3 regions of the Streptomyces sp. W1SF4 genome follow, and region 1 is predicted to be linked to each of the others. Evidence: riboswitches for the same ligand, from Rfam matches in the RefSeq annotation. Region 1 holds a riboswitch; each other region holds the start of a gene.

The links. Region 1 has a riboswitch for cyclic di-AMP ahead of D1J60_RS29660 (M23 family metallopeptidase). Riboswitches for the same ligand answer to the same signal wherever they lie in the genome.
Positions count from the first base shown of each region.
Region 2: another riboswitch for cyclic di-AMP. It lies ahead of D1J60_RS26785 (M23 family metallopeptidase); the one in region 1 lies ahead of D1J60_RS29660 (M23 family metallopeptidase).
Region 3: another riboswitch for cyclic di-AMP. It lies ahead of D1J60_RS14165 (transglycosylase family protein); the one in region 1 lies ahead of D1J60_RS29660 (M23 family metallopeptidase).

Region 1 covers NZ_CP034350.1:6,374,325-6,381,293, reverse strand. Annotated here, with positions in the region: gene D1J60_RS29670 (MBL fold metallo-hydrolase) at 1-248, opposite strand, end outside; gene D1J60_RS29665 (SGNH/GDSL hydrolase family protein) at 417-1,202, opposite strand; gene D1J60_RS29660 (M23 family metallopeptidase) at 1,366-2,367, opposite strand; cyclic di-AMP (ydaO/yuaA leader) riboswitch at 2,372-2,574, opposite strand; gene D1J60_RS29655 (tyrosine-protein phosphatase) at 2,906-3,673, shown strand; gene D1J60_RS29650 (aspartate aminotransferase family protein) at 3,722-5,125, opposite strand; gene hpnH (adenosyl-hopene transferase HpnH) at 5,122-6,153, opposite strand; gene D1J60_RS29640 (1-hydroxy-2-methyl-2-butenyl 4-diphosphate reductase) at 6,160-6,807, opposite strand; gene shc (squalene--hopene cyclase) at 6,807-6,969, opposite strand, start outside.
Region 2 covers NZ_CP034350.1:5,708,982-5,715,950, reverse strand. Annotated here, with positions in the region: gene D1J60_RS26790 (GntR family transcriptional regulator) at 1-624, opposite strand, end outside; gene D1J60_RS26785 (M23 family metallopeptidase) at 794-1,597, opposite strand; cyclic di-AMP (ydaO/yuaA leader) riboswitch at 1,610-1,767, opposite strand; gene D1J60_RS26780 (pitrilysin family protein) at 1,985-3,352, opposite strand; gene D1J60_RS26775 (pitrilysin family protein) at 3,373-4,725, opposite strand; gene D1J60_RS26770 (DNA topoisomerase IV subunit A) at 4,953-6,969, shown strand, end outside.
Region 3 covers NZ_CP034350.1:3,061,459-3,068,427, forward strand. Annotated here, with positions in the region: gene D1J60_RS14140 (NAD(P)/FAD-dependent oxidoreductase) at 1-187, opposite strand, end outside; gene D1J60_RS14145 (Ppx/GppA phosphatase family protein) at 764-1,705, opposite strand; gene D1J60_RS14150 (DUF501 domain-containing protein) at 1,702-2,256, opposite strand; gene D1J60_RS14155 (septum formation initiator family protein) at 2,308-2,796, opposite strand; gene eno (phosphopyruvate hydratase) at 2,924-4,210, opposite strand; gene D1J60_RS14165 (transglycosylase family protein) at 4,527-5,276, opposite strand; cyclic di-AMP (ydaO/yuaA leader) riboswitch at 5,279-5,451, opposite strand; gene D1J60_RS14170 (transglycosylase family protein) at 5,727-6,791, opposite strand; gene D1J60_RS14175 (cytochrome P450) at 6,919-6,969, opposite strand, start outside.

The DNA of each region.
Region 1 (6,969 bases):
GTCGGGTGGACGGGGATCGGCGCTTCGGGGCTGCGGCGGGCCCGCTGCTCCTTGTGGAAGTAGAGCTTGGCGAACTCCGCCATCGATCCGGAAGGCCTGGTCCGGGCCCCCACCGGGTTCTGGAAGACGCCGTCGGCGAAGTTCGGCGAGCGCAGGATCCGCTCCAGCCGTGCGCCGGACGGGTCCGCGCCGAAGGCTTCGGGCCGCAGGGCGCGCAGCCGGGGACGCGGGGGAAGGGAGCCGGTCAAGGCGCCTCCTGGGAGGGTGCGGGACAGGACGGTCGAGTGCTACGACCATCCCAACGCACACCGGCCCCCGAGGATTCCGCCGCGCGGTGTCCGGACAGCCGTGGCGGCCGTCACCCCGCTGCCCGTCCCCCGCCGCCCCTCCCCCGCTCCCCCTCCCCCGCGCGTCCGTTACAGCGGCAGCAGGTCCGGGCGCTTGGCCTCGACGTGGTCGCCGGAGGACTCGCCGCGCAGCCGGCGGCCGATCCACGGGACGAGGTGCTCGCGCGCCCACTGGATGTTGTCGCGGGTGACGTCGACCGAGCCGCGCGGCGGGACGGGCGGCCAGGGCTGGTCCGGGTCGGCCGGCACCTCGTAGCCGAGGACCTGTGCGGCGCGCAGCGCGACGCGGGTGTGGCCCTCGGGCGAGAGGTGGAGCCGGTCGTGGTCCCAGGCCCGGCGGTCCTGGACGGTCTTGAGGGACCACAGGTCGAGCACGGGGCAGTCGTAGCGGTCGGCGATGGCGCGGACGTGGACGTTGTACGTCGCGATCTTGCCGCGCAGGTGCTTGAGGACCGGCACGCCCCGCGTGTCGAAGCCGGTGGTGATCATCACGAGGCCCACGGAGGCCTTGAGGTCGGCGAGGGCCGCCTCGAACCGTTCCGCGACGTCGTCCGGGTCGCTGCCGGGGCGGATGATGTCGTTGCCGCCCGCGCAGAAGGTCACGAGGTCGGGGGCGAGTTCCTTGGCTCTCGGGACCTGGTCGGCCACGATCTGGTCGAGTACTTTGCCCCGCACGGCCAGATTCGCGTACCGGAAGTCGTGCTCGTCGCGCTGATCGGCCAGGAGTACGGCGAGGCGGTCCGCCCAGCCGAGGTAAGAATCCCCGGGTCCCGGGTCTCCCACGCCTTCGGTGAAGCTGTCCCCGATCGCCGCGTACGAGCCGATGGTCTTCAGTGTCGTCTTCGTCGCTGCCACAGGACAGCATCCTTCACCTTGGCAACCAACCTACGCCAACGTAATGAGGGGTTGACGGGCCGTGATCTATACCACGCGGGGGATAAGGAATAAGTACACGCGGGGCCGGGACCCCCCTCGGGCCCCGGCTCCGCGCGCGTCCTCGTGCCGACGGCGGGTGCCGTCAGATGCTCACGCCCTTGGAGCGGAGGTAGGCGAGCGGGTCGATGTCCGAGCCGTAGGACGGCCCCGTGCGGATCTCGAAGTGGAGGTGCGGGCCGGTCACGTTGCCGGTCGCGCCGGAGAGGCCGATGGCCTGGCCGCCGGTGACGCTCTGGCCGACGGAGACGGAGAGCGAGGAGAGGTGGCCGTACTGGGAGTACTTGCCGTCGGCGTGCCTGATGACGACCTCGTTGCCGTACGCACCGCCCCAGCCTGCGGAAACCACGGTGCCCGCGCCGACGGCCCGGACGGTGGTGCCGGTGCTCGCGATGAAGTCGACGCCGGTGTGGTAGCCGGAGGACCACATGGCGCCGCTCGTGCGGTACTGGGTGGAGACGCCGCCGCCGACGGGGGCGGTGAAGCCGGACGCGGCGGCCGGCGCGGCGGGCGCTGCGGCCTTCTCGCTCTTGGCGGCGGCGCCGGAGCCCTGGGCGGCCGCGCCGCCGGACGTACGGCTGGGCTTGCCGGCGGTAGTCTTGCCCGCGGCCTTCGGGGCCTTGCCGTTCAGGCCCTCGGGCGCGGCCGGAGCCTCGCTGGAGGATTCCTCGACCGGGGCCGCAGGGGCCTTGGGGGCGGGGGCCGCGTCCTGGCCGCCGACGAGGTTCAGCTTCAGGCCCGGGTGGATGAGGGAGGGGTCGGCGCCGACGGCCTCGCGGTTGTCGGCGTACAGCTGCTCCCAGCCGCCCTCGATGTGGCGCTCGGCGGCGATCTTGGAGAGGTAGTCGCCCGGCACGACCGTGTAGACGGTGGGTGCCGCCGCCGTGGGGGCGGCCGCGGGGGCGGCGGAGCGGAGGGCCTGCGGGGCCTGCGCGCTCTGGGCGGGGACGGACGCGGCCGGGGCGGCGTTGGCGCCGGCGGCACCCATCAGCGGGAGCGCGAGGGCCGCTCCGCCGGTTCCGGCGACGGCGAAGCCACGGGATATCGAACGGGACTTCGGACGGCGGTGCTTACCCTTTCCGGGCATGGCGAATTCCTCTCCGGCGCCTGCGAGGTGAGCTGTCGGGTTCGGACTGGAGATGTCCGGCCGTACGTGCGGTGCACGGGTTCGGCTTCACCCCTAGCTGCGCCGGAAATGATCCGGAACAGCGGCCTACCTGGTTCCCCCGCTCCTGCCGCGCGCGATGGTCGGGTGCGGTTCCCGGGCGGCGGCAGGATTAGGCGGTCCACCCGGATCGATCGCGAAGGTAATCGAGCGGGGTGGCGGGCAACAAGCCGCGAATTCCCTGACGGATTCGCAGATTGGGGGGATCAATGGAATTCCGGTCACCCTGCGTCCATTCCGCACCATCAACAACCGCTCTCACAAGGCAATTCGGTTCCCGCGATCAGGCACGCACGGTCACCGTATGATCTGGCTCACGGGGCCGGGCCCGATCTCGCCTCCACATATGGCAAGTTGGTCCCAACCGGACCAATTCGGACACCACGACCCACGCGGAGGAGTACACGTGACCCAGCAGATACCCCAGCCCCTTCCGGCCGGACCCGAACGCGGCACGGAGATGACGGGAGTGCGCAACTTCCGTGACGTGGGCGGGTTGCCGACCACGGACGGACGGAGGGTCAGGCCGGGACGACTGTTTCGAAGCGGACATCTGGCGCATGCCACCGAAACCGATACAGAGTTCCTCGCCTCGCTGGGGCTGCACACCGTCTTCGACTTCCGCAACGCGGCCGACCACGCGCTGGAGGGCCCGGACGTCGAACTGCCGGGCGTGCGCAACGTGAACATCCCGCTGACGGATCCGGCCGACGGCCGGGAGTTCTGGAAGATGGTCCGCGACGGCGAGCTCGACCAGCTCCGCGGCCTCCTGGGCGAGGGCCGGGCCGCCGCCCGCATGACGGACTCGTACCGCACGATCATCCGCACCCGCACCGCCGAACACAGCCGCGTCGTGCACGCCCTCGCGCTGGACAGCGTGCCGGCTCTGATGCACTGCGCCGCCGGCAAGGACCGGGCCGGGCTGTCGGTCGCGGTGACGCTGCTCGCGCTGGGCGTGGAACGCGAGGCGATCGTGGCGGACTACCTGGAGTCCAACGTCCCGCACAACCGCTACCGGGTGCGCCGGGGCAGCGACGCCCCCGAGGCCCGCTCCCCCGAGGTGATGGAGCTGCTGGCGCCGCTGTTCGACGCGCGCGCGGAGTACCTGCTCGCGGCCTTCGCCGTCATCGACGAGCAGTGGGGCGGGGTGGGGCGCTACCTCACCGAGGGGCTCTCGCTCGCGCCCGAGGCCCTGGAGCGGCTGCGGGACCGGCTCCTGGAGGGCTGAGGCGGGACGGCCGGAGGGGCCCGTCGGGGACCCCTCCGCCGCCGCGCCTCAGCGGTTGCCGACCGCCTGCTTCACCAGGGTCCGGCCGAAGTCCCACATCAGGGCGCCCCCGCCGTGCGCCTCGTCCATGACCTCCTGGAAGGCCCCGACGAAGCGCTCCACGTCCGCCTCGTCCACGATCAGCGGCGGGATCAGCTTGATGACCTCCAGGTGGTCCCCGGAGACCTGGGTGAGGATCCGGTGCCTGCGCAGCAGCGGCACCACGACCATCTGCGCGAACAGGCCCTTGCGGGCCGCCTGGAGCATCGCCCACCGGCTGCGCAGCCCCAGGGAGGAGGGCTTGCCGAACTCGATGCCGATCATCAGTCCGCGCCCGCGCACCTCGTGCAGCAGCTCGTACCGCTCCACGAGCGCCGCCAGGCGCCCGCGCAGCAGGTCGCCCATGGCCCGGGCGTTGGCCACCACCTGCTCGTCCTCCATGACGGACAGGACCGCGAGGCCCGCCGCCATCGCCTGGGCGTTGGAACCGAAGCTGGCGGAGTGCACCAGCACCCGGTCCATGGACGAGTAGACCTTCTGGAAGATCCAGTCCCTGCCCAGGGTCGCGCCGACGGGCACGTACCCGCCGGAGAGGGCCTTGGCCACGCACACCAGGTCCGGCTCCACGCCCACTTCGTGCTGGTACGCGTAGAAATCGCCGGTCCGTCCGAGGCCGGTCTGCACCTCGTCGGCGATGAGCAGGGCCTTGTGCCGGTGCAGCAGCTCCTGCGCGGCGCGCAGGAATCCGGGCGGTGCTGCGTGCACGCCCTTGCCCTGGACCGGCTCGACCACGAAGGCGGCGACGTCCCCGCGGGCGAGTTCGCGTTCCAGCGCCGCCAGGTCCCCGAGGGCGATCTTCGTGTCGGGGAGCAGCGGGGCGAACCCGTCGCGGAAGCCGCCTTCGCCGTTGACCGACAGCGAGCCGGTGGTCAGCCCGTGGAAGGCGTGGTCGCAGTAGAGGATCCTGGGCCGCCCGGTGGCGTAGCGGGCGAACTTCAGGGCGGTCTCCACCGCCTCGGTGCCGCTGTTGCCGAAGAAGACGCGGTCGAGGTGCGGGCTGTAGGACAGCAGCTTCTCGGCCAGCAGACCGGGCAGCGGCTGGCAGTCGAAGCGGGTGAGGTCGGCGAGCTGGGCGTCCAGGACGTCGTGCAGGGCCTGGCGGACGACCGGGTGGTGCCGGCCAAGGCCCATCACCCCGAAGCCGGCCAGCATGTCGAGGTAGTCGTTGCCCTCGGCGTCCCAGAAGTGGGCGCCCTCGGCCCGTTCGTAGACCTTGTCGAAGCCGATGGTGTGCAGCATGCGGGGCAACTGGTGGTTGAGGTGGCGGGAGTGCAGCTCGTAGCGCTCCCCGCCGCGCTCGGCGAGCAGCGCGGCGAGGTCGAAGCCCCGCCGCGCTCCCTGTCCGCCGCTCACGCCGACGCGTCCCGGTTGGCCGCCACGGTCTCCCGGGCGGCGCGCAGGGACTCCTTGAGGGAGCCCATGGTGGCGAGGACGGCGGTGGGCTCGTAGCCGCAGTGCGCCATGCAGTTGGCGCAGCGCGGGTCCTTGCCGCGGCCGTACTTGCTCCAGTCGGTCTCCTCGATGAGCTCCCGGTACGTGGGCACGTAGCCGTCGCTCATCAGGTAGCAGGGGCGCTGCCAGCCGAAGAGCGAGTAATTGGGAATGGCCCAGGCCGTGCAGGGGAAATCGGCCTTTCCTTCGAGGAAGTCGAGGAAGAGCGGGGAGTGGTTGAGCCGCCAGCGGCGGCGGTTGCCGCCCGCGAAGGCCTTCTTGAAGAGTTCCCGGGTCTGTTCGACGCCGAGGAAGTGTTCCTGGTCGGGCGCCTTTTCGTAGGCGTAGGCGGGCGAGATCATCATTTCGTCGACCTGGAGGTCGTCATTGAGGAAGTTCAGTACCTCGATGATCGTCTGCGGGGTGTCGGTGTTGAAGAAGGTGGAGTTGGTGGTGACCCGGAATCCGCGGCGCTTCGCCTCCTTGATGGCGGCTACGGCCTCGTCGAAGACGCCTTCCTTGGCGACGGATTCGTCGTGGCGTTCGCGCAGTCCGTCGATGTGGACGGCGAAGGCGAAGTAGGGGGACGGGGTGAACTTCTCGATCTTCTTCCGGAGCAGCAGTGCGTTGGTGCAGAGGAACACGTATTTCCGGCGGGCCACCAGCTGGCGCACGATCTCGTGGATCTGCGGGTGCATCAGGGGTTCGCCGCCCGCGATGGAGACCATGGGCGCGCCGGACTCCAGGACCGCGCCGACCGCCTGGGCGACGGGCATGCGCTGCTTGAGCACTCCGGCCGGGTGCTGGATCTTCCCGCAGCCCTCGCAGGCGAGGTTGCAGGCGTAGAGCGGCTCCAGCTCGACGATCAGCGGGAACTTCTCGCGCTTGCGGAGCTTCTGTTCGAGAAGATAGGTCCCGACCCTGATGGACTGTCGCAGGGGCATGGCCATCTGGATTCACCTCCTGGGAAGCAGCAACGAACGGTGCCATTCGTAAAACGCGGGCATTACTGCACGTAGTACACGGAAGGCAGATATTCCACCGCGAACCGTGCCGATACGGACGAGCTCGTGCTCCGGAGCGTCCACGATCACCCGGACGGCCGCAACCGGGCGTCCCGGTGACGCGGCGGTCCACAGGGTGGCCGCGGACTCCATGTCGACCGCGACGGCGCCGGTGGCGCGCAGCTGCGCGCGCTCCTGGCCCCGGACGACGTGGTCGGATCCGGTCAGTGCGCCGGTGTGCACGGTCCGGCCGGGTGCGGCGCGGGCCAGTGCCTCGGCGAGCAGGGCGGTGCCGGTGCAGCCGACGGCCCCGCGGGGGTCGCGGGTCTCCTCGGCGACGACCAGGTCGCCGGGGTGCATGCCGGGCACCAGGCCGGCGCAGAACCCGGTCGCGAGGACGGCCGCCCGGTCCATGCCCGGCCGCGCCAGGGCCCGGGCGACGGACCGGTCGGCTGCGCGCGGTCCCATGCCGGTACGCAGGACCGTGCCGGCGCCCGCGGCAGCGCGGCCCGCGCTGCGCAGGGCCGCCTCCTCGATGCGCAGGGCGCAGGCGACCAGCAGCGGGGGTCGGGGGCCGGCCCCGGCGGCCCCGGCGGGCATCAGGACTCCCCCGCGGCCGGGATGCTCCGGCGCTGCGGGCCGAACGGTTCTCCGTGGAGGTACCGGCCGAGGGCGGTGAGCGGGAACACCTGCCGGTAGAGGTGGTAGTTGATGGAGAAGTCCCAGGGGAAACCGGTGCCGGTGAAGTACGGCTCGTCCCAG
Region 2 (6,969 bases), 670 kb from region 1:
CCTCACCCTCGGCCGGTGCGCCCCGGCCGACCTCTGCGCGTGCAGCGCGGTCAGGGCCCTGGCCCGCTCCGCGTCACCGCGCGCGACGGCGTCCACGATCGCGGCGTGCTCGGCCCAGCACTCCACGGGCTGCGCGGGGGTCTCGACCACGTACATCCAGGCGATCTTGTGCCGGGTCTGGGTCAGCAGGGCGATCAGACCCGGGCTCGCGGAGGCCTGGGCCAGCGTCTCGTGGAACCAGCTCCCCAGGGAGCGCAGGTCCTCCCCCCGGCCCCGGCCGGCCCGCTCCCGGCCCAGCCTGACCAGCCCCCGCAGCACCTTGAGGTGGCCGTCGGTGCGCCGCCGGGCGGCCCGGGAGGCCGCGAGCGGCTCCAGCAGCATCCGCAGCTCCAGGAGGTCGGCGGCCTCCTGCGCGGTCGGCTCGGCCACACAGGCGCCCGCGTGCCGCCGCGTGGTGACGAAGCCCTCGGACTCCAGGGTCCGCAGCGCCTCGCGGACCGGAACGCGCGAGACCCCGTAGCGGCGGGCGAGCACCTCCTCGGTCAGCCGGCCGCCCGGACCGAAGAAACCGGAGACGATGTCGTCGCGAATCGCTGTGCACACCGCGTGCGCCGGAATACGCAAGGCCGGACCTCCGCTGGTTTCGTTTCGGTTTATCGTGGCCGTGCCGCGACTCTATTGCAATACGCGGCGGGTTTACGAGCGGGTGCGGAAAGAGGGCCGGAAATACGAGGAAGGCCCCGGCTCGGTGAGCCGGGGCCTTCCTCGGTGAAGCGTGCCGCGTGCGTGCGGGTCAGACGCCGACGCCGTGGTTGCGCAGGTACGTCAGCGGGTTGATGTCCGTGCCGTACGTGGCGCCGGTGCGGGCCTCGAAGTGCAGGTGCGGGCCGCTGGAGTTGCCCGTGGAGCCCGACAGGCCGATCTGCTGGCCCGGGGTGACCGTCTGGCCGGCGGAGACGCTCAGCGACATCAGGTGCCCGTACTGGGTGTAGGTGCCGTCGTTGTGGCGGATGACGACGTTGTTGCCGTACGCGCCGCCCCAGCCGGCCTCGACGACGGTGCCCGCGCCCACGGCGTGGACGATGCTGCCCTCGTCGGCGTGGAAGTCGATGCCCGTGTGGCTGCCGGAGGACCACATGCCGCCGCCCGCGCCGTACTGGGTGCTGACGTAGGAGCCGTCCACCGGGGCGACGAAGGTGTTGAGGCGCTTGCGGGCCTCTTCCTGGGCGGCCTTCTCGGCGGCCTCGCGCTCGGCCTTCTCCTTGGCCTCGGCGGCGCGCTTGGCCTCGGAGGCCCGCGTCTTCGCCTCGGCCTCGGCCTGCGCCTGCGCGGCGACGGCCTCGGCGGCGCTCTGCTGGGTGGCGGCCTGGACCTCGATGTCGTCCTGCAGACCGTCGGCGACGACGATCGCGTTCTGACCGGTGTCCTCCATGGACGGGGAGCTGCTGTGGTCCGCCGCGAAGGCCGGAGCGGCCAGGGTGCCGACCACGCCCGTGGTGGCGAGGGCGGCGACGCCGGCGAAGCCGGCGGTCTTGCGGCTCAGACGGCTGGAACCACGGTGCTTACCAGAACCGGCGGCACGACTGCCAAACGCCATGAAGGGGGTGATCCTTTCCTTCCCTCTCGCCTACCGGGTTAGCTGACGGGTTCGGAGCAGGAAGGTCTCCTACGGGCCTCCTCTGGCGAGGGGGTCCGATTCACCCCAGGGACATGTGGGTCCCCGGCTCCCCAGGCTCGCGCCTGACGGGGACTCGGCGATCGCTGTCCGGTGCCGCGGGTGCGGCGGTTACAACTGACGAACAGCACGGCCGACGCTAGGCGGATCATCAGTCAATCGCCAAACAGACGAGCGGTTTTGTTGCGTACGCCACACCGCATACCTGCAACCACGCCACCAAACGGACAAAGGGGGCTCCGGCGGATGTTCCGCCGGAGCCCCCCTGGAAACGGGCCGGAGCCCGGCCCGTCTCGGGCCCCCCGCCGCTCAGTTGGAGACGACGGTGACCTCACCGATCCCGAGGGCCAGGACGGGCTCCTCGATCTGCGCGGCGTCGCCCACCAGGATGGTGACCAGACGGTCCACCGGGAAGGCGTTCACCACGGCCGAAGTGGCCTCCGCCGTACCGGTTTCGGCCAGCCGCGCGTACAGCCGCGCCTGGTAGTCGTCCGGCAGCTCCTGCTCCACCTGGTCGGCGAGCGTGCCGGCGACGGAGGCGGCCGTCTCGAACTTCAGCGGGGCCACGCCCACCAGGTTCTGCACCGCCACGTCCCGCTCGGCGTCGGTCAGGCCGCCCTCCGCGAGGGTCCGCAGCACCTTCCACAGGTCCTCCAGCGCCGGACCCGTGTTGGGGGTGTCCACCGAACCGCTGATGGCGAGCATCGAGGCGCCCTTGCCGTCGGCGGTCGAGCGCAGCACCTGCCCGAAGGCGCGCACGCCGTAGGTGTAGCCCTTCTCCTCGCGCAGCACCTTGTCCAGGCGGGAGGTGAGGGTGCCGCCGAGGCAGTAGGTGCCGAGGACCTGCGGGGCCCAGACGATGTCGTGCCGGTCCGGGCCGATCCGGCCGATCAGCAGCTGCGTCTGGACGGCGCCGGGCCGGTCCACGATGACCACGCGGCCCGTGTCGTCGGCCGTCACCGGCTGCACCGGGCGGGCCGGGGCGGTGTCGCCGGTCCAGGCGCCCAGGGTGTCCGCCAGCAGGGCGTCCAGGTCGATGCCGGTCAGGTCGCCGACGACCACCGCGGTGGCGGTGGAGGGGCGTACGTGGGCCTCGTAGAAGGCGCGTACGGCACCGGAGTCGATCCGCGCGACCGTGTCCTCGGTTCCCTGGCGCGGGCGGGACATCCGCAGCGCGGCCGGGAACAGCTCCTTGGAGAGCTCCTTGGCGGCGCGGCGCTGCGGGTTGGCCAGCTCGTGCGGGATCTCGTCGAGCCGGTTGCGCACCAGGCGGTCGACCTCGCTGTCGGCGAAGGCGGGCGCGCTCAGGGCCTCGGCGAGCAGGGCGAGCGCCTTGGGCAGCCGGGAGGCCGGGACCTCCAGGGAGACCCTCAGGCCGGGGTGGTCGGCGTGGGCGTCGAGGGTGGCGCCGCAGCGCTCCAGCTCGGCGGCGAACTCCTCGGCGGAGTGCTTGTCGGTGCCCTCCGACAGGGCACGGGCCATGATGGTGGCCACCCCGTCGAGGCCCTCGGGCTCGGCGTCCAGCGGGGCCGCGAGGTTGACCTCGACCGCCACCACCTGCTGGCCGGGGCGGTGGCAGCGCAGCAGGGTCAGGCCGTTGGACAGCGTGGAGCGCTCCGGGGCCGGGAAGGCCCACGGCTTCGCCTCGCCGGCCTGCGGCCGCGGGTGGAAGGTCATCGTGACGGCTGCGGTGTCGCTCACTGCTCCGCCCCCTCGTTCTCGTCGTGCTGCTCGGTCTCGTGGGCCTCGGCGCCGGCCAGCGGCTCGTAGACCAGCACCGCGCGGTTGTCGGGGCGCAGCCTGGCCGCGGCCACGGCCTGCACCTCCTCGGCGGTGACGTCCAGCACCCGCTGGACGGCGGTCAGGGCGAGCTGGGGGTCGCCGAACAGCACCGCGAAGCGGCACAGTTCGTCGGCGCGGCCGGCCACGGTGCCGAGCCGGTCCAGCCACTCGCGCTCCAGCTGCGCCTGCGCGCGCTCCATCTCCTCGGCCGTCGGGCCCTCGGCGGCGAACCGCGCGAGCTCCTCGTCGACGGCCGCCTCGATGGCGGGCACCTCGACGCCGCTGGAGGTCTTGACGTCCAGCCAGCCCAGCGAGGGCGCGCCGGCCAGGCGCAGCATGCCGAACCCGGCCGCCACGGCCGTCTGGTCACGGCGTACCAGGCGGTTGTGCAGGCGCGAGGACTCACCGCCGCCCAGCACGGTCAGCGCCACGTCGGCGGCGTCGCACTCGCGGGTGCCGTCGTGCGGCAGGCGGTAGGCGGCCATCAGCGCACGCGCCGGGACCTCCTCGACGATCTCCTCGCGCAGCTGCCCGCCCATGGTCTCCGGGAGCGAGCCGTCGCGCGGCGGCTGCTTGCCGTCGTGCGCCGGGATGGTGCCGAAGTACTTCTCGATCCAGGCGAGGGTCCGCTCCGGGTCGATGTCGCCGACGACCGACAGCACGGCGTTGTTGGGCGCGTAGTACGTACGGAAGAAGTCGCGCGCGTCCTCCAGGGACGCCGCGTCCAGGTCGGCCATCGAGCCGATCGGGGTGTGGTGGTACGGGTGGCCCTCCGGGTAAGCGAGGGCGGTCAGCTTCTCGAACGCGGTGCCGTAGGGGACGTTGTCGTACCGCTGGCGGCGCTCGTTCTTGACCACGTCGCGCTGGTTCTCCATGGACTCGTCGTCCAGGGCGGCCAGCAGCGAGCCCATGCGGTCCGCCTCCAGCCACAGGGCGAGCTCCAGCTGGTGGGCCGGCATGGTCTCGAAGTAGTTGGTGCGCTCGAAGCTGGTGGTGCCGTTCAGCGAGCCACCGGCGCCCTGGACGAGCTCGAAGTGCCCGTTGCCCGGTACGCTCGCCGAACCCTGGAACATCAGGTGCTCGAAGAGGTGAGCCAGACCGGTCCGCCCCTTGACTTCGTGGCGCGAGCCGACGTCGTACCAGAGGCAGACGGCGGCGACCGGAGTGAGGTGGTCCTCGGACAGCACCACGCGCAGGCCGTTGGCCAGCCGGTGCTCGGTCGCTGTCAGGCCGCCGGAGCCGGCCTGAGCTGTGGCCGTGTGACCCATGGGCATGTGGTCCCTTCGATCGCGATGCAGAGATTTCTGTCAGACCTGCCACTGTATGCAAGCGCACCGACGGCCGGACAAGTTCCCGGGTCACTCCCCCCGACTCCGTACGGGGGACCCCCGGGGTCGGAGTCCGCGTTGTCGGTGCCTCGGGCCACAATGGTCCGCGTCAAACACGCCAGATCCCCCCAGTACCCCCCGAACCTTGGTTAAGGAGCCGCGCAGCGATGGCCCGCCGCAGCACGAAGACCCCGCCGCCGGAGGATTTCGAGGAGAAGATCCTCGACATCGACGTCGTCGACGAAATGCAGGGCTCCTTCCTCGAGTACGCGTACTCGGTGATCTACTCCCGCGCCCTGCCCGACGCCCGCGACGGCCTGAAGCCGGTGCACCGGCGCATCGTCTACCAGATGAACGAGATGGGCCTGCGGCCCGACCGGGGCTACGTCAAGTGCGCCCGCGTCGTCGGCGAGGTCATGGGCAAGCTCCACCCGCACGGCGACCAGTCGATCTACGACGCCCTCGTGCGCATGGCCCAGCCCTTCTCGATGCGGCTCCCGCTGGTCGACGGCCACGGCAACTTCGGCTCGCTCGGCAACGACGACCCGCCGGCCGCGATGCGCTACACCGAGTGCAAGATGGCCGACGCCACGTCGCTGATGACGGAGTCGATCGACGAGGACACCGTCGACTTCGCCGCCAACTACGACGGCCAGGAGCGCGAGCCCGTCGCCCTGCCGGCGGCCTACCCGAACCTCCTCGTCAACGGCGCCTCCGGCATCGCGGTCGGCATGGCCACCAACATGCCCCCGCACAACCTGGGCGAGGTCATCGCGGCCGCCCGCCACCTGATCCGGTACCCGGAGGCGGACCTGGAGGCGCTGATGCGCTTCGTGCCGGGTCCGGACCTGCCGACCGGCGGCCGGATCGTGGGCCTGTCCGGGATCAAGGACGCCTACGAGAGCGGCCGGGGCACCTTCAAGATCCGCGCGACCGTGGCCGTGGAGGACGTGACCCCGCGCCGCAAGGGCCTGGTCGTCACCGAACTGCCCTTCACGGTGGGTCCCGAGAAGGTCATCGCGAAGATCAAGGACCTCGTCGGCTCGAAGAAGCTCCAGGGCATCGCCGACGTCAAGGACCTCACGGACCGCTCGCACGGCCTGCGCCTGGTCATCGAGATCAAGAACGGCTTCCACCCCGAGGCCGTCCTGGAGCAGCTGTACAAGCTGACGCCGATGGAGGAGTCCTTCGGCATCAACAACGTCGCGCTGGTCGACGGGCAGCCGCTGACGATGGGCCTCAAGGAGCTGCTGGAGGTCTACCTCGACCACCGCTTCGAGGTCGTGCGCCGGCGCAGCGAGTTCCGCCGGGGCAAGCGCCGCGACCGGCTGCACCTGGTCGAGGGCCTGCTCGTGGCCCTGCTCGACATCGACGAGGTCATCCGGATCATCCGCGACAGCGACAACTCCGCGCAGGCCAAGGAGCGCCTGATGGAGCGCTTCTCGCTGAGCGACGTCCAGACGCAGTACATCCTGGACACCCCGCTGCGCCGCCTCACCCGCTTCGACCGGATCGAGCTGGAGTCCGAGCGCGACCGGCTGACCGGCGAGATCGACGAGCTGACCGGGATCCTGGAGTCGGACTCGGCGCTGCGCAAGCTGGTATCCGCGGAACTGGCCTCGGTGGCGAAGAAGTTCGGCACCGAGCGGCGCACCGTGCTGCTGGAGTCGGCGGGCACCTCGGTGGCGGCCGTCCCCCTGGAGGTCGCCGACGACCCGTGCCGGGTGCTGCTGTCCTCCACGGGCCTGCTGGCCCGTACCGCGAACGCCGGCCCGCTCCCCGTCGAGGAGGGCGGCGCCCGCGCGAAGCACGACGTGGTCGTCTCGCAGGTCGCGGCGACCGCCCGGGCCGACATCGGCGTCGTCACCTCGTACGGCCGTCTGCTGCGGCTCGCGGTGATCGACCTGCCGCAGCTGCCGGACACGGCGGCGGCGCCGAACCTGGCGGGCGGCGCCCCGGTCTCGGAGTTCCTCTCCGGGCTGGAGGCCGACGAGACGGTGGTCTGCCTGCTCTCCCTGGACGAGTCCTCGCAGGGCCTGGCCCTGGGCACCGAGCAGGGCGTGGTCAAGCGGGTCGTGCCCGACTACCCGGCGAACAAGGAAGAGCTGGAGGTCATCACCCTCAAGGAGGGCGACCGGATCGTCGGCGCGGTCGAGCTGCGCACGGGCGAGGAGGACCTGGTCT
Region 3 (6,969 bases), 3.3 Mb from region 1:
GCCGAGGCGAGATGTTGCCTGCGGCCACTTCGGGGAGGAAGGGCTGGTAGGTCATGTACGACCGCGGGTCGACGACCGTGACGGTCGCCTCGCCGTAGCGCATCTTCTTCATGATGCGCTTGGCCGCGTACAGACCTACGTACCCACCTCCTACTACGAGGATCCTGGGACGCTCCGTGGTGCTCATGGAATGAGTATCCAGCACCCCAAGGGGTGACGCTCGTGAGCCCCTTCACAAGGTGCCACAAGGTCTCTGCTACACTGCGCGGCCCGCGTGACCCAGATCATGAGGCGCAACGGGAACCAACGTATACGCGGAGTCGTTGTTCACCCGGTCTGAACTGGCCTCCAAGGCCCCAACCGGACTGGACCACTGGGTTTCGTCCTTACCTCTGATACGAAACCCGTCGCGGCCGCGCATCGCACAAACAGGTGCCGAAACGGCCCTGCGACCCCCGGAACGGCACCGAAGGGCCCCCTCGTTGACCCGGCAGGCCCTTTTTCCTTGTGAAGAACTTCACGAACCTCGTTCCCGGAGGGGCACTTCCGGCCGCCCCAGGGGCCCCCTGGCGCCCCCGCACTGCCGCCGCACCGGCCCCCCTCCCCCCGCCCACCAGCCACTCGTCGGGCGGAACACGATGTTCAGCCGCACGAGCGCACGACGCCCGCTGCACGGCCGCCGGGGAACCGGTCGAGGCGCCGGGAGGCGGGCGGGAACGCCGAGGGCCCCCGCGGTCCGCGGGGGCCCTCGTGGTCAGCGGGCTCAGGCCGCGGACCAGGCGATGCCGTCCAGGATGTCGTGCTCGGAGACCACGACCTCGGTGGCGCCGACGCGCTCCATGATCGCGAGCAGGACCAGGGCGCCCGCGCCGATCACGTCGACCCGCCCCGGGTGCATCACGGGGATGGCGGCGCGCTCGTCGTGGGTGGCGCTCAGCATGCGCTCGCTGATCTCGCGCACCTGCTCGTAGGAGATCCGGGAGTGGTGGATCGCCGACCAGTCGTACGCGTCCAGGCCGAGCGCGATCGCGGCGACCGTGGTCACCGAGCCCGCGAGGCCCACCAGGGTGCGCGCCTCGGCCAGCGGGACCGTCTCGGCGGCCAGGTCCAGGGCCGCCTCGATGTCGGCCCGTATGGCGGCGATCTGCGCCGCGGTCGGCGGGTCGGTGACCTCGCCGTCCACCACCAGGTGGCGCTCGGTCATCCGGACGCAGCCCACGTCGACCGAGCGGGCCGCCCGTACGCGGTCCTCCCCGACGACGAACTCGGTCGAACCGCCGCCGATGTCCACCACCAGGAACGGCCGTTCCAGGTGCTCGTGCGCGACGAGCTCCTTGGTGGCGCCGGTGAAGGAGAACTCCGCCTCCTGCTCGCCGGAGATCACCTCGGGCTCGACGCCGAGGATGTCCAGCACGCCGCGGACGAACTCGTCCCGGTTCTCCGCGTCGCGCGAGGCCGAGGTGGCCACGAAACGCACCCGCTCCGCCCCGAACTCCTTGATCACCCCGGCGTACTCTCGGCAGGCCGCGAAGGTGCGCTCCAGCGCCTCCGGGGCCAGCCGGCCGGTCTTGTCCACGCCCTGGCCGAGCCGGACGATCGTCATCCGCCGGTCGAGCTCGACGAGCTCGCCGGTGGCCGGGTCGCAGTCGGCGACCAGGAGGCGGATGGAGTTGGTACCGCAGTCGATGCCCGCGACCCGGGTCACGCGGCCCCCTCCCCGGGCTCCTCTTCCGTCTTCTCCCCGCACGGGGTGACGCAGGCGCCCTTGGCCCACCACTCCGGCAGCATGGCCAGCGCCTCGTCGCCGAACGGGTTCACGCCGGGGCCGGCGGCCAGCGAGTGGCCCACCAGCACGTGCAGGCACTTGACCCGGTCCGGCATGCCGCCGGCGCTCGGGAAGCCCTGGAGCACCTCGATGGCGTCGCGGCGCCGGATGTAGTCCTCGTGCGCCTTCTGGTAGGCGGCGGCGAGCTCCGGGTCCTCGGCGAGCCGGGCCTGCATCTCCTTCATGACGCCGTTGGCCTCCAGCGTGCCGATCGCGGAGGCCGCGCGCGGGCACGTCAGGTAGTACAGCGTGGGGAAGGGGGTGCCGTCGGGCAGCCGGGGTGCGGTCTCGACGACGTCCGGCTGGCCGCAGGGGCAGCGGTGCGCGATGGCGCGCAGCCCGCGCGGCGGGCGGCCGAGCTGCTGCTCGAACGCCTCGATGTCCGCGTCGGTCGGCTCGGTGCGGTCGGTCTGGGGCGGGGGCGTCTGCATGCCTGGAGGAAGTCTCTTCGTTCGGTCGTGCGTGATGGGTGGGTCAGTGGTTCATTCACCGGGGCGGTCGGCCTTGTCGACGCCGTCCCAGACGTTGGAGTACCAGGGGCGGTCGGAACCGTCCTGGCCGCCGCGGCGGTGCTCCGGGGCCGCGGCCCCGGGGTCGGTCATGATGTAGCCGATCTCCCCCGGGCGCAGGAAGTGCAGGTGCCTGCGCGCCTGCTGCTCCGCGTAGGCGGGGTCCTGCCAGCGGGCCTTTTCGTCGCGGAGCTGTTCGAGGCGCTTGCGCGCGGTGTCGGCGGCCCGCTGCTGGTCCGTGATCTCCGAGCGCTGGGACACGTACTGGCGCATCGGATACGCGAGGGCGACGACCAGCGTACAGAGGACGAGGACCAGCAGTGCCGCGCGGCCGGTGAGCCGGCTGCGGCGGATGTGCCGGCGGGACTGCGAGCGGTAGACGTGGGCCGCGGTCCGCTCGCCGAGCTGCTTGAGCCGGGTCGCCGTCGAGAAGGTGGAGAACCGATCCCGGTTCCCGGCCATGGCCCCGCCTCCCCTGTGCGCGCACTACGCAATACGTCCCCGCACACGGTACGGGACCGAGTGCGGGGACGTACGGAGGCTGCGACCCCAGGGGTGTCCCCCCGGGAGGTGCCGCCCTGAGGCGGTGTCAGCCCTTGAAGCGCGGGAAGGCGCTGCGGCCGGCGTACACGGCGGCGTCGTCGAGGATCTCCTCGATGCGCAGCAGCTGGTTGTACTTGGCGACGCGGTCCGAGCGGGCCGGGGCGCCGGTCTTGATCTGACCGCAGTTCACGGCGACGGCGAGGTCGGCGATGGTGACGTCCTCGGTCTCGCCGGAGCGGTGCGACATCATGCACTTGAAGCCGTTGCGCTGGGCCATCTCGACGGCGTCGAGGGTCTCGGTCAGGGAGCCGATCTGGTTCACCTTCACGAGCAGGGCGTTCGCGGAGCCCTCCTCGATGCCGCGGGCGAGGCGCTCGGGGTTGGTGACGAAGAGGTCGTCGCCGACGATCTGGACCTTGGAGCCCAGGCGGTCGGTGATGGTCTTCCAGCCGGCCCAGTCGTCCTCGAACAGCGGGTCCTCGATGGAGACGAGCGGGTACGCCTCGACGAGCTCGGCGTAGTAGTCGGTCATCTCGGCGGCCGAGCGGGACTGGCCCTCGAACTCGTACTTGCCGTCCTTGTAGAACTCGGACGCGGCGACGTCGAGCGCGAGCGCGATGTCCTTGCCCGGGGTGTAGCCGGCCTGCTTGATGGCCTCGATGATGAGGTCGAGCGCGGCGCGGTTGGACTCCAGGTTCGGGGCGAAGCCGCCCTCGTCGCCCAGGCCGGTGGAGAGGCCCTTGGTGTGCAGGACCTTCTTGAGGGTGTGGTAGACCTCGGCACCCCAGCGCAGCGCCTCGGAGAAGGACTCCGCGCCGATCGGGGCGATCATGAACTCCTGGATGTCGACGTTGGAGTCGGCGTGCGACCCACCGTTGAGGATGTTCATCATCGGAACGGGCAGCAGGTGCGCGTTCGGGCCGCCGAGGTAGCGGAACAGCGGCAGGTCCGAGGCCTCGGACGCGGCGTGCGCGACGGCGAGGGAGACGCCGAGGATGGCGTTGGCGCCGAGCGAGCCCTTGTTGTCGGTGGCGTCGAGGTCGAACATGGCCTGGTCGATCAGGCGCTGCTCGGTGGCGTCGTAGCCGACGAGCTCCGGCCCGATCTGCTCGATGACGGCGAGGACGGCCTTCTCCACGCCCTTGCCCATGTAACGGTTGGGGTCACCGTCGCGGAGCTCGATGGCCTCGAAGGCACCGGTGGAGGCGCCGGACGGAACGGCAGCACGGCCGGTGCTGCCGTCGTCGAGGCCCACCTCGACCTCGACCGTGGGGTTGCCTCGGGAGTCCAGGATTTCCCGGGCTACGACGACGTCGATGGACGGCACGAGCATCTCCTTCTGGGATGTGACGCTGGGTGTGCGGTGGCGTGTGGGCCGTGGGACGGCCTTGCCGACTAGAGCCTAACCGGCTCCGGGGTGTGGGCTGCCCGACCGCCCGGCTCCTGGGACGAAAAAGGGTCCGAATACCCGTCTTCCGGGACATAGGACCCTTGATTTCACGTGCTTGCCGGGGGAACGGGCAGCGGAAGCCGGTGTTCCGGTTCCGCAATGCGGTGACCGGCGGACGACACGCCGCCGCCCGGCGCGTGGGGGGATACGCGCCGGGCGGTGGGGATGCTGCGGGGTGCCGCGAGAGTTACGCGGACGTTCAGGCGAGCTTCAGCTTCTGACCCGGGAAGATCAGGTCGGCGTCGGACACGGTGTCCTTGTTGAGCTCGAAGAGCTTCTCCCAGCCGCCCTTGACCTTGTTGGCGTCGGCGATGGTGCCGAGGGTGTCGCCTTCCTTGACCGTGTAGGTGCCGTTGCCCGTCTGCGGGGTCTCGGCCTTCGGGGTCGACGGCTTGGCCGGGGTCCAGTTGCCGGAGCCGGCGCCGGAGCCCTTGGTCTCGGTCTCGGTCTTCGGCGCGGACGGCTTGGCCGGGGCGGGCTTCGCCGGGGCCGGCTTGGCCGGAGCGGGCTTGGCCGGGGCCGGCTTGGTCTCGGGCTTCGGCTTGGCCGGGGTGGTCGAACCGCCGCCGTTGTACGAGGAGTTGGACAGGCCGACGCCGCAGTGCGGCCACGCGCCCTTGCCCTGGCCCTTGAGGACCTTCTCGGCGATGGCTATCTGCTGGCCCTTGGTGGCCTGGTTGGCCTGCGCGGCGTACGACTTGCCGCCGTACGCGGCCCAGGTGGAGGCGGAGAACTGCAGGCCGCCGTAGTAGCCGTTGCCGGTGTTGATGGACCAGTTGCCGCCGGACTCGCAGGCGGCGACCTTGTCCCACTCGGCCGCGGTGGCGGCGCTGGCGGTACCGGCGGCCATCAGCGGGGCCGCGACGGCGACACCGGCGACACCGGCGAGCGTGACGATGCGGACGGCCTTGGAGCCGCGGCGGTGCTTGCCCTTGCCGGAAAGCAGCATGGATTTCTCCTCACCGACGCCTTCGAGGTGAGCTGTCGGGTTCGGGCGGATGAGTTGCCCGGTCACGCGGCGCGGCGCGTGTCTTCACCCCTAGCCGGTACGCGGGCCGTCTCTCAACGGCCCTTCCCGGCGCCTACCTTGGTTCCCCCGCTCCTGCCTTCGGCGCTTGCGCGACGACTGTTCCCTCCGTCCGCCGGCAGGATTCGGCGATGCGGTCGAAGGAGCCCGCGGTGGCGAGCGATTCAGAAGGTAGACAGGTCTCTCCCCGATGTTCAACGTGTGATTTTGGGGAGAAACCGGCCTACTTGCCTTCCTGAAGAGCACGTTTGTGCAGGTGAGAAGGGGGTTTGCAACAGTTCCGGAACGAGACACGCCAGTTGTCCGGAAGAGATGCATGTCTCATTTGGCGATAACGGACATTCAACTCTTAATGGATGTCCGAACTGCCCACTATTTCTTGGTTAGATCCAGGTTCTGTCCGGGCTTGATGAGGTCCGCGTCCCCACCGATGACCTGCTCGTTGGCCTTGTAGAGCTCGTCCCAACCGCCCTTGACGCCCTTGGCCTTCGCGATGTCCGAAAGGCTGTCGCCCGGCTTCACGGTGTAGACGGGCTCCGCGGCGGGTACTGACGCCGCGCCAGGCGCCCCCTGCACCTCGATGGCGGCCGGGCCGCGGTGCTTGCCCGAGCCGTCCGACGCCGCGCCGGACGGGGTGCCCGCCGTGGCGCCCGGGGTGGCCGGAGCGGTGGGCGTGGCGCCCGGGGCGGGAGTCGCACCCGGGGTGGCCGGAGCCGTCGGGGTGGCGCCCGGGGCCGTCGGGGTGCCCGGGGCCGTGGGCGTGCCCGGGGTGGGCGTGCCGGGGGTGGGCGTGCCCGGCGTCGGCGTGGGCGTGCCGGGCGTCGTGGGCTGGACCGTGTAGTCCGGCTCGGGCATGACGGGCAGTCCGCTGGAGGGGCCCAGCGGGTAGTCCGGCAGCCCGCTCGGGTTGGACGGGGTGCCCGGCGCCGGGGTCGGGGCCCCGAAGTCCGTGGAGGGCTTGCCCTTGCCCGCGTTCGGCACCGAACCGTCGGGGCGGCCCTTGGTGGGCGCGACGGGCGCGGGCTCCAGCTTGTCACCGGGGTCCACGTCGGGCGCGGGGCCCTGCTGGGTCAGCCCGGCCGAGGCGGAGCACAGCGGCCACGCCTGGGGGCCCTGGGAGGCCAGCACGCGCTCGGCGACCGCGATCTGCTGGGAGCGGCTGGCGAGGTCGGGGCGCTCCGCGTACGCGAGGCCGCCGGCGTTGCGCCACTGTTCCAGGGTGAACTGCAGGCCGCCGTAGGCGCCGCTGCCGGAGTTCGCGCTCCAGGTGCCGCCGCTCTCGCAGTCGGCGACCTTGTCCCACGTGGCGGTGTCGGCCGCGTTCGCACCTGTGGCGGCGAGCAGCGGCATGGCCAGCGCGGAGCCGGTGACTCCTGCGGTGACGACGATCGCGGGTACCTGGCGGGGGCGTCTGTGGCGGCCGTTCCCGGGAAGCATGAGGCTGCACCTTTCGCATAACGGCGGGGTAACGGCAGAACCTAGCCGCCTTCGAACGGATGTCACAAGTTCGGCGGTGGAACGGTGCGGAACTGACTTCCGGTCAGTCCGGCGGCCCCCCGCGCCCTCAACCGTTCGGGACTGTGAAGCGGACGGGGAGGGTGCGCAGCCCCCGCAT